Regions from separate parts of the Stenotrophomonas maltophilia group sp. LNF247 genome, predicted to be linked through region 1. Evidence: predicted binding sites of a transcription regulator. Region 1 holds the regulator's gene; each other region holds the start of a gene.
The links. Region 1 encodes FliA, which starts transcription of late flagellar genes. Its sites were predicted from a motif close to TAAAGTTTNNCNNNCNNNGGCCGATAA; they were not measured.

Region 2: the regulator FliA is predicted to act here: its motif matches at 1,558-1,584, upstream of ACTXG9_RS16610 (methyl-accepting chemotaxis protein).
Region 3: the regulator FliA is predicted to act here: its motif matches at 1,258-1,284, upstream of ACTXG9_RS12050 (methyl-accepting chemotaxis protein).
Region 4: the regulator FliA is predicted to act here: its motif matches at 1,168-1,194, upstream of ACTXG9_RS09595 (methyl-accepting chemotaxis protein).

What each region holds. Positions count from the first base shown of each region.
Region 1 covers NZ_JBSRQL010000001.1:443,786-445,983, forward strand. The annotation lists gene ACTXG9_RS02095 (MinD/ParA family ATP-binding protein) at 1-642, shown strand, start outside; gene ACTXG9_RS02100 (RNA polymerase sigma factor FliA) at 639-1,382, shown strand; gene cheY (chemotaxis response regulator CheY) at 1,440-1,832, shown strand; gene ACTXG9_RS02110 (protein phosphatase CheZ) at 1,832-2,198, shown strand, end outside.
Region 2 covers NZ_JBSRQL010000019.1:20,056-22,253, reverse strand. The annotation lists gene ACTXG9_RS16610 (methyl-accepting chemotaxis protein) at 1-1,326, opposite strand, end outside; gene ACTXG9_RS16605 (DUF5694 domain-containing protein) at 1,905-2,198, shown strand, end outside.
Region 3 covers NZ_JBSRQL010000010.1:119,651-121,848, forward strand. The annotation lists gene ACTXG9_RS12040 (VOC family protein) at 1-204, shown strand, start outside; gene ACTXG9_RS12045 (arylamine N-acetyltransferase family protein) at 270-1,109, opposite strand; gene ACTXG9_RS12050 (methyl-accepting chemotaxis protein) at 1,313-2,198, shown strand, end outside.
Region 4 covers NZ_JBSRQL010000007.1:165,514-167,711, reverse strand. The annotation lists gene ACTXG9_RS09605 (S41 family peptidase) at 1-108, shown strand, start outside; gene ACTXG9_RS09600 (NAD-dependent epimerase/dehydratase family protein) at 207-1,100, shown strand; gene ACTXG9_RS09595 (methyl-accepting chemotaxis protein) at 1,314-2,198, shown strand, end outside.

The DNA.
Region 1 (2,198 bases):
GCCGACCTGGTGGCCGGCCGCTGCTCGCTGGACGACGTCATCGTCGAAGGCCCGAACGGCGTGCTGGTGGTCCCGGCCGCTTCCGGCCGCCGCCACATGGCCGAGCTGGCCCCGGCCGAGCATGTCGGCCTGGTCAACGTGTTCTCCGAACTGGAACGCGAGCTGGACATCATGGTGGTCGATACCGCCGCCGGCATCACCGACGGCGTGCTGACCTTCTGCCAGGCCGCGCAGGACACCGTGGTGGTGGTCTGTGACGAACCGGCCTCGATCACCGACGCCTACGCACTGATCAAGGTGCTGTCGCGCGAGCGCGGCGTGGACCGCATCCAGGTGGTGGCCAACATGGTGCGCGACCCCAACGAGGGCCGCGTGCTGTACGAAAAGCTGACCCGCGTGTGCGAGAAGTTCCTCGCCGATGTCTCGCTGAACTACCTGGGCTGCGTGCCGCAGGACGACTGGCTGCGCCTGTCGGTGCAGCGCCAGCAACCGGTGGTGAAGGCCTACCCGTCCAGCCCGGCCGCGCTGGCGATCACCGAGATCGCGCGCCGCACCGCACGCTGGCAGGCGCCGACCGAACCGCGTGGCGGCGTCGAGTTCTTCCTCGAGCGCATTCTCAAGCAGCGCGGGGTGGCCGCATGAAAGGCGCAGCCCAGTACCGGGAGGTCCAGCGCTCGGCGGCCAACGAGGTCATCTCCCAGCACTCGGACCTGGTGCGGCGCATCGCCCACCACCTGGCCGCACGCCTGCCGGCGAGCGTGGAGGTGGACGACCTGATCCAGGCCGGCATGATGGGGCTGATCGAAGCGTCGCGCAGCTACGACGCCGACCAGGGCGCCTCGTTCGAGACCTACGCCTCGATCCGCATCCGCGGTTCGATGATCGACGAGATCCGCCGTGGCGACTGGGTGCCGCGCTCGGTGCATCGCCGCGCACGCGACGCCGCTGCCACCATCCGCCGCCTGGAACAGAGCACCGGCCGTGCCGCCAGCGCCACCGAAGTGGCCGCCGCGATGGAGATGCCGCTGCCCGAATACCTGCGGCTGATGGAAGACGCCGCGCGTGGCCAGGTGCTGAGCCTGGAGTCACGCATCGAGGACCAGGGCGAGCTGGATACCGTCGCCCAGGGCGGCCCGACCCCGCAGCAGGTGCTGGAGCGCGGCGAGTTCGGCCGCGAGCTGGGCAAGGCCATCGGCCACCTGCCCGAGCGCGAACAGCTGGTGCTCTCGCTCTATTACGAGCAGGAACTGAACCTGAAGGAGATCGGCGCGGTGCTCGGCGTGAGCGAGTCGCGGGTCTGCCAGATCCACGGCCAGGCCGTGCTGCGCCTGCGTGGACGATTGAAGATTTTCGAGGCGGCCGACGCCGGCCTGGAAGAGTGAACATGCCCGAGGCGGCTGCCCCCGGCCACCCGGAATGAACAACAAAGGAACTCTGCTTTGAACAAGAACATGCGCATCCTGATCGTCGACGACTTCTCGACCATGCGTCGCATCGTCAAGAACCTGCTGGGCGATCTTGGCTTCACCAATACCGCCGAAGCCGAGGACGGGCATGCCGCGCTGTCGCTGCTGCAGAGCCAGTCGTTCGATTTCGTCGTCACCGACTGGAACATGCCGGTGATGACCGGCATTGAGCTGCTCAAGGCGATCCGCGCCGATGCCAAGCTGAAGACCCTGCCAGTGCTGATGGTCACTGCCGAAGCCAAGCGCGAACAGATCATCGAAGCCGCCCAGAACGGCGTGAACGGCTACATCATCAAGCCCTTCACCGCGCAGACGCTGGAAGAGAAGCTCGGCAAGATCTTCGAACGCCTGGCGGCCAGCGCCTGATGGATACCACGGTCGACAAGAACGCCCTGGCCCTGCGCCTGCAGGAAGCCCTGGACGCACTGGAGTCCGGTGACGAAGCTGCCTGGCGGCAACGCATCGACGGACTGGTCGCGCTGCGCACGCAGCCGATGATGAGCGGCCTGTCGCGGCTGGCCCGCGAGCTGGGACAGGCGCTGGGTGAACTGCCGACCGTGCCCAGCGAGGCCGGTGAGCTGGATGACGCCTGCGCGCGCCTGGACCACGTGGTGGCGATGACCGAACAGGCCACCCACCGTACCCTGGACCTGGCCGAGGAATGCCGCAGCCTGACCGAACAGCTGCGTGCCGAAGGCCTGCAGCCAGGCCAGGACGCGCAGCTCGAGCGCA
Region 2 (2,198 bases), on a different contig from region 1:
CACGCCGATGATGTCGACGATGCGCCGCGAGGACGCGTTGATCACGGCCATGGTCTCGACCACTTCGTGCACCACGTTGCCACCGCGGGCAGCGACATCAGCAGCACCACCGGCCAGCTGACTGGCCTGCCGTGCGTTGGTCGCGGTGCGCTGCACGGTCTCGGCCAGGCCCTTCATCGACACCGCAGTCTCCTCCAGCGACGCGGCCTGCTGCTCGGTGCGCTGCGACAGATCGCTGTTGCCCTGCGCGATCTCGGTGGCACCGACGGCGATGGTGTCGGCGGCGAACTTGATCTGGGCGATGATCGCGGCCATCGCCTCCACCAACGAATTCACGCCTTCGCACAGCTCGGCGATCGGCCCGTTCTTGTCGGCAGTGGCCACGCGCCGGGTCAGGTCGCCCTCCTTCGCGGCCGCCACCACTTCACGGGTCTGCGCCACGGCACGTTGCATGGCCTGGTTCTCATGCACCTGCGCGGTGATGTCGGTGGCGTACTTGACCACCTTGAACGGCTTTCCGTTGAGATCCAGGATCGGGTTGTAGGACGCCTGGATCCAGACCTCGCGCCCGCCCTTGCCGAGGCGCCGGTACTGGCCGGCATCGTATTCGCCACGGCCGAGCTTCTCCCAGAACTGGCGATACTCGGCACTGCCACGATACTCGGGCTCGACGAACAGCGAGTGGTGCTGGCCACGCACGTCGTCCAGGCTGTAGCCGGTGGCGGCCAGGAAGTTGTCGTTGGCCGAAAGGATGCGGCCGTCCATGCCGAACTCGATCACCGCCTGCGACTTGTCGATCGCCGCCAGCTGCCCGGCCGAGTCGGCTGCCTGCAGCTTCTGCGCAGTGATGTCGGTGGCGAACTTGACGACCTTGTAAGGCCGCCCCTGCCGGTCCAGCACCGGGTTGTACGAGGCCTGGATCCAGATCTCGCGCTGGCCCTTGCCGAAGCGCCGGTACTGGCCAGCGTCATATTCGCCACGCCCCAGCCGCGCCCAGAACTCGCGGTACTCGGCGCTGCGCGCCTGCTCGGGATCGACGAACAGGGAATGATGCCTGCCCTGGATCTCCTCCAGCCGGTACCCCATCGCCTGCAGGAAATTGTCATTGGCCTGCAGGATGGTTCCGTCGAGCGCGAACTCGATGACGGCCTGCACGCGATGCAGCGCGGCCACCTGCGCTTCCAGCTCGGTGCGGTCGGTCACCGCCTTCTCTGTGCGGGTGCGTTGCTGTGGCGCCAGTACGCCAAGCAGCGCACGCCACGGCGACCAACGGGTATGCAGCTCGGCCGGCGCCTGCGCGCCCGCCGTGAAGCCTGGAATGAGCATTGTCTGATCCTCGGTGTCCGGTAAGCGGTTGTGACCCGACGGGCGGGATGCCCGGCGGCAACATCAGTTGCCAGGGACTACAGGTGCCAACCGGCACCTCTCGAGCGACTGCCAAGAACGTCTGCTGCGGCTGCGATCGGGATCTGGAAGCGGCGGAACACACTGCGCGGACCGCCCATCGGGGGCAGTCTGGGGTCCTGCGGCGGGTAACTGGAGCGGGATCCAGAGGGAGTATCGGCGATGCCGTCGGCCGCTTTAGCGGCATTCCGCGACGTCCGTCGCAACTCCGTCCATTACAGGCGGAATGCGGTGGACGATTGCCGTGTACTTCACACCTTTCTCACGTGCCTCCGCCTTCACACCGAGGCATTGGGCCAATGAACGGCTGGACCGGATCCGTTCCGCCACCGGTTGGCGGAACGCTGTACAGCGCAGGCGCCGGGAGGCAGCCGACCACATCGCCCACACAAGGATGCAGCTCAAGGAAAAAAGGTTTACATGACCGATGCGGGGTTCGCCCGCAGGGGAAAACGACCAGCATGAAGGTCCCGCAGGATGCTCATCTACATGGAGATCGCATGTCCCCTCGCTTTGCCAGCCTTCTTCTCCTGGCCCTATGCAGCAGCAATGCGCTGGCCACCGGCATCGCCTATCGACCGGCCTTCCACCCGGACCAGCTGAAGGGACCGCCCGCAGGACGCCCGAACGAAGTGCTGGTGCTGGGCAGCCCACACCTGTCCAGCCTGCCGGAGACCTTCACGCCGGCGATGCTGGAACCTCTGCTGCAGCGCCTGGAAGCCTGGCGGCCCACCGCGATCGCAGTGGAGAACCTGTCCGGCCTGCAGTGTGACTTCATGCGCCGCAATCCGGCC
Region 3 (2,198 bases), on a different contig from region 1:
GTGCGGGGGGCCGACTATCTGCCCTCCGTCCACGGTGCGCGCATCTACATCGGCGTCGATGACCTGGAGGTGAGCCTGGAGCGTGCACTGCAAGCGGGCGCTGCGCTGCGCTTCGGACCGGCCGACGCGGGCGACTGGCGCGTGGCCGAGATCTTCGACAGTGAAGGCAACCGTATTGCGCTGCAGGCGCGCGCGGTTGCGTAGAGCCGAGCCCATGCTCGGCTGCTGTTGACCCAGCAGCCCAAGCTCAGCCGAGCATGGGCTCGGCGCTACAAGGTTGCGGCGCGCGAGCGCTCCAGCCAGTCATTGATCGCCGGGTCAAGCCGCGGGTCTTCGGGCAACTGCATGCCGAAGCGTTGCTGCAGTACCTCGCGCACGTCGCCCACATCGTGCAGCGGACGCTTGTCCGGTGCCTGCCCGGGGCAGTACTCGGTGTAGTTGCCGCTGCCGATCGTGCGGCGCCAGTCCGGCCCGGTCAGCGATGCGCGCAGCTGGCCGGGGAAGCTGGAATCGGGATGGGTGCATACGTACCAGTTGCCCACCACGTTGTCGATTGGTGCCGGCGCCTGCAGGTCGAACCGATACATCGCCCGCCAGCCATCGTGGGACTCGGCCGACAGCACGAAATCACCGTTGCCAGGCAGTCGGCGCAGCAGGTAGCGCTCGTGCGGCGTGGCCTGTGGCTGCGGATCATGCAGGCGCAGCGGCACGGTCGGGGTCAGGCTGCCGAAACCGGCATCCACCAGCCAGTCATCGCCGTCCACCTGCACGCGCAGCAGCAGGTGGGTGCGTGCGGTCAGTTCGCCGTCCTGGGCGGCCAGCAGCACGCGCGCGCTCAACGGCTGTGCATCGAAGCCCAGCGCCTGCAGCAGTGCCAGCAGGCCGCCATTGAGTTCGAAGCAGTAGCCGCCACGACGGTCGTCGAGCAGCTTGCGCTGCACGCTGTCCAGGTCGATCGGTACTGCATCGCGCAGCAGGCAGCTGAGGGTTTCGAACGGCAGCAGTGCGTTGTGGCGCTGCTGCAGCAGGGTCAGGCCCGCCAGCGTCAGCGGTGGCGGTGCATCCAGCTGCAGGCGCTGCAGGTAGCGGGGGACATCGAGCGTCGTCATGGAGACACCGGGCGGGGGAGGGATGCCCACTGTGCTCCCCCAACCGGGGTTGAGGTCAAGCGCGGCGGCCGTGTCATGCCTCCGTCGCCTGCACCCGGTACAAAGGCCGCGTCCACCAGCGATGGGGGGACGCAGACGAAGAAAGCCCTAAAGTTGTCCTGAGTCAGGCCGATACAGATGCGTCTTTCCGCCTGGAGTCTGTCATGTCGGCCGTTGTCCCCCACCTCCGGTCCCTGCGCACGCGCCTTGCTGCGTTGCACTCGGCGTCCCCTGGGCTGCTGCGCTGGCTGCAGCCACATCGGCTCAGCGTGGCCAACAAGCTCAAGGCCACACTGTGGATCTGCGGCCTGGGCCTGGTGGCGATCGCTGCTGTCTACGCCTGGACTGGCCATGCCAACGCACTGGCTGCGCGCAGCCAGGCCAGCTACCAGCGCGGCAGCGATCTGGCTGCCAGTCTGTCCACGCGGGTGGCCGAAGCGCGTCGCCTGCAGGCCCAGTACGCACGCAGTTTCGATGATGCCGACCGCGCGCAGCTGTTGGCCACGCAGAAGGCGTTGCAGACCGATCTGCAGGCGCTGCGCGCGATGCCGATGGATGCTGGCCGGCGCAAGGCCCTGCAGGCGCTGACCGAAGCCGCCGACGCGTTCTCGCAGGGTGTGGCCGCCCTGTTCGAACGGGTCGACGAGATGGGCCGTGGTGATGCCGGCCTCGCTGCGCAGCTGCAGCAGGCCGCCGACACTCTGCAGGCGCAGGTGGATGTGCAGCAACGGCCCGCGCTGGCGCTGTCCCTGCAGAAGATGCGAAGGCAGGAGGCACTGCTGCTGCTCGACGGTGATTCCACCCACGCCGACCGCGCCAGCGAGGAGAAGCTGCCGTTCGACCTCGCGCTGGCGGGCCTGCCTGCGGATGTGCAGGACACCCTGCGCACCGGGATGGAGGCGTATCAGGCCGCATTGCTGGGGTATGCCGCTGCCCGTGTCGGCCTGGATGTGGAAGCGCAGTCGCTGCTGGGTGCCGCTGCGGACGTAGCGCCTGCACTGGCCGCATTCCAGCGGGCGCAGGTGGCGGCGCTGGCCAGGGCGCAGGCAC
Region 4 (2,198 bases), on a different contig from region 1:
ACCGGAACCAACTGGGAACGCACCGGTGTCACGCCCGACGCGGCAGGCGGTGACGATCCGCTGTTCGTCGCGCGGCAGCTGCTGGCCCGATCGGCCTCGCGGGAATGAACGCACAATTGCAATTGCGCCCTATCGCAGACGACATGCAGCGTGCCTAGAATCGAGGCATCCCGGTAGTTCCCGGGCGCTTCGAGTGAATGGACTCAATGAAGATTCTGCTGACCGGCAGTTCCGGGCGGATCGGGCGCGCGATCTTCGGCGCATTGGCGGCCTCCCACGAAGTGGTGGGGCTGGATCGCAGCCCATTCGCCACCACCCGCATCATTGCCGATGTCACCGATCACCAGGCTGTCGCACGGGCGGTGCAGGGCGTTGACGCGGTGATCCATACCGCCGCCCTGCACGCACCCCACGTCGGCCTGGTGCCGGACGGGGTGTTCCACCAGATCAACGTGGAGGCGACCGCGCACCTGCTGCAGGCCGCACGCGAAGCCGGGGCGCGGCGATTCGTGCTGACCAGTACAACCGCGCTGTACGGCCACGCCGTGGTCGCCGGTGGCTGCCGTTGGATCGATGAAGACACCGAGCCGTTGCCGCGCACGATCTACCACCGCACCAAGCTGCAGGCCGAAGCACTGGCCGAAGCCGCTGCGGCGCCGGCCTTCAGCGTGCGCGTGCTGCGTATGGCCCGCTGCTTCCCCGAGCCGCCCGAACGCATGGCGATGTTCCGCCTGCACCGCGGTATCGACGCACGTGATGTAGCCAGCGCGCATGCTGCACTGCTGCTGGACGAAGGTGCCGCTTTCGCGCGTTACATCGCGTGCGCTCCAACGCCGTTCCGGCGTGAGGATTGCCTGGAGCTGGCCACCCACCCGCGCAGCGTGCTGGCACGCCGCGCGCCACAGCTGCTGGCCGAGTTCGAACGACGGGGCTGGCCGCTGCCGTTGAGCATCGATCGCGTCTACGACAGTGCCCGCCTGCGCAGCGTGCTGGGCTGGCAGCCGCGCTTCGGCCCGGACGACGTGCTGCAGCAGTACGCCGCCGGCAGCATTGAGGTGCTGCCAAGGGCGGAGTGGATCAAGGATCGGGTCGCCGAATGAGATGGTCGCAGGGGGCGGGGCACCGAGCCCACCCTGAGCAGGTTCAGGAATGTGCAGGCCGCTGGCCTCAATCTCGATGGCGGCCGGCCGCTAAACCCGGTGTGCCTCGTGCACCGGGCGCGGCCCGGCGGCCGGTGGCCTGCGCGACGGATCGCGCGCCTGCGCGGTGTCCTCGTGACGCCGGTCGTCCTGAATTGCCTTGCGGACCCTCCCATGCCTTCTTCCCGCTCCGCCACTGCCCAACGCCCGGGCAGCATCGCCCACAAGCTGATGCTGGGCACCGCTGTGATCGCGCTGCTGTGCTTCGGCCTGACCGCGTTCCTGATCTACCGGCAGGCCAGCGCCAGTCTGATCAGCGCCTCGCGCCAGACCATGACCAGCGAGGCCAACGCCGAGGCGCGCCAGGTGGCGGCTGACCTGGGCACCGCCTTTGCCAGCAACGATGCCATGGTTGAAAGCGTGCTGGCCCAGCGTGCCCGTGGCGACGTGCCCGACCGCGCCAGCCTGGCGGCGGTGCTCGGCGAACAGCTGCGTGCTCATCCGCAATGGCTCGGCAAGAGCACCATGTGGGAGGCCGATGCCTTCGACGGCAAGGATGCGGAGTTCGTCAATAGCGAAGCTCACGATGCCACCGGCCGTTACATGAGCTACTGGGCCTGGCAGGACGGCAAGCCGCAGCAGTCGGTGATGACCGATTACACCGAGACCGCCAGCGGATCGGGCGACTGGTACATGGGGCCCAGCCGTGACAAGCTGCCCAAGGTCAGCGAACCCTACGCCTATGACATCGCCGGCCAGAAGGTGCTCATGAGCACCCTGAGCACGCCGATCATCGAGAACGGCAGATTCCTGGGCGTGTTCACCGTGGACTTCTCGCTGGCGGCGTTGCAGAAGCACCTGGCCACGCTGAAGCCGATGGGGGCCGGTCGTGTCGAACTGCTGTCGCCGAAGGGTGTGGTGCTGGCCTCGGCCAATGCCGCCGAGATCGGCAAGCCGCGCAGCGACGCGCAGACCCGCAGCATGCTGGCCGACATTGCCGCCGACCGTCGGTTCGAGGCCTTCACTCCGGATGCGGCCGGCAATGTGCGGGTGTATGTA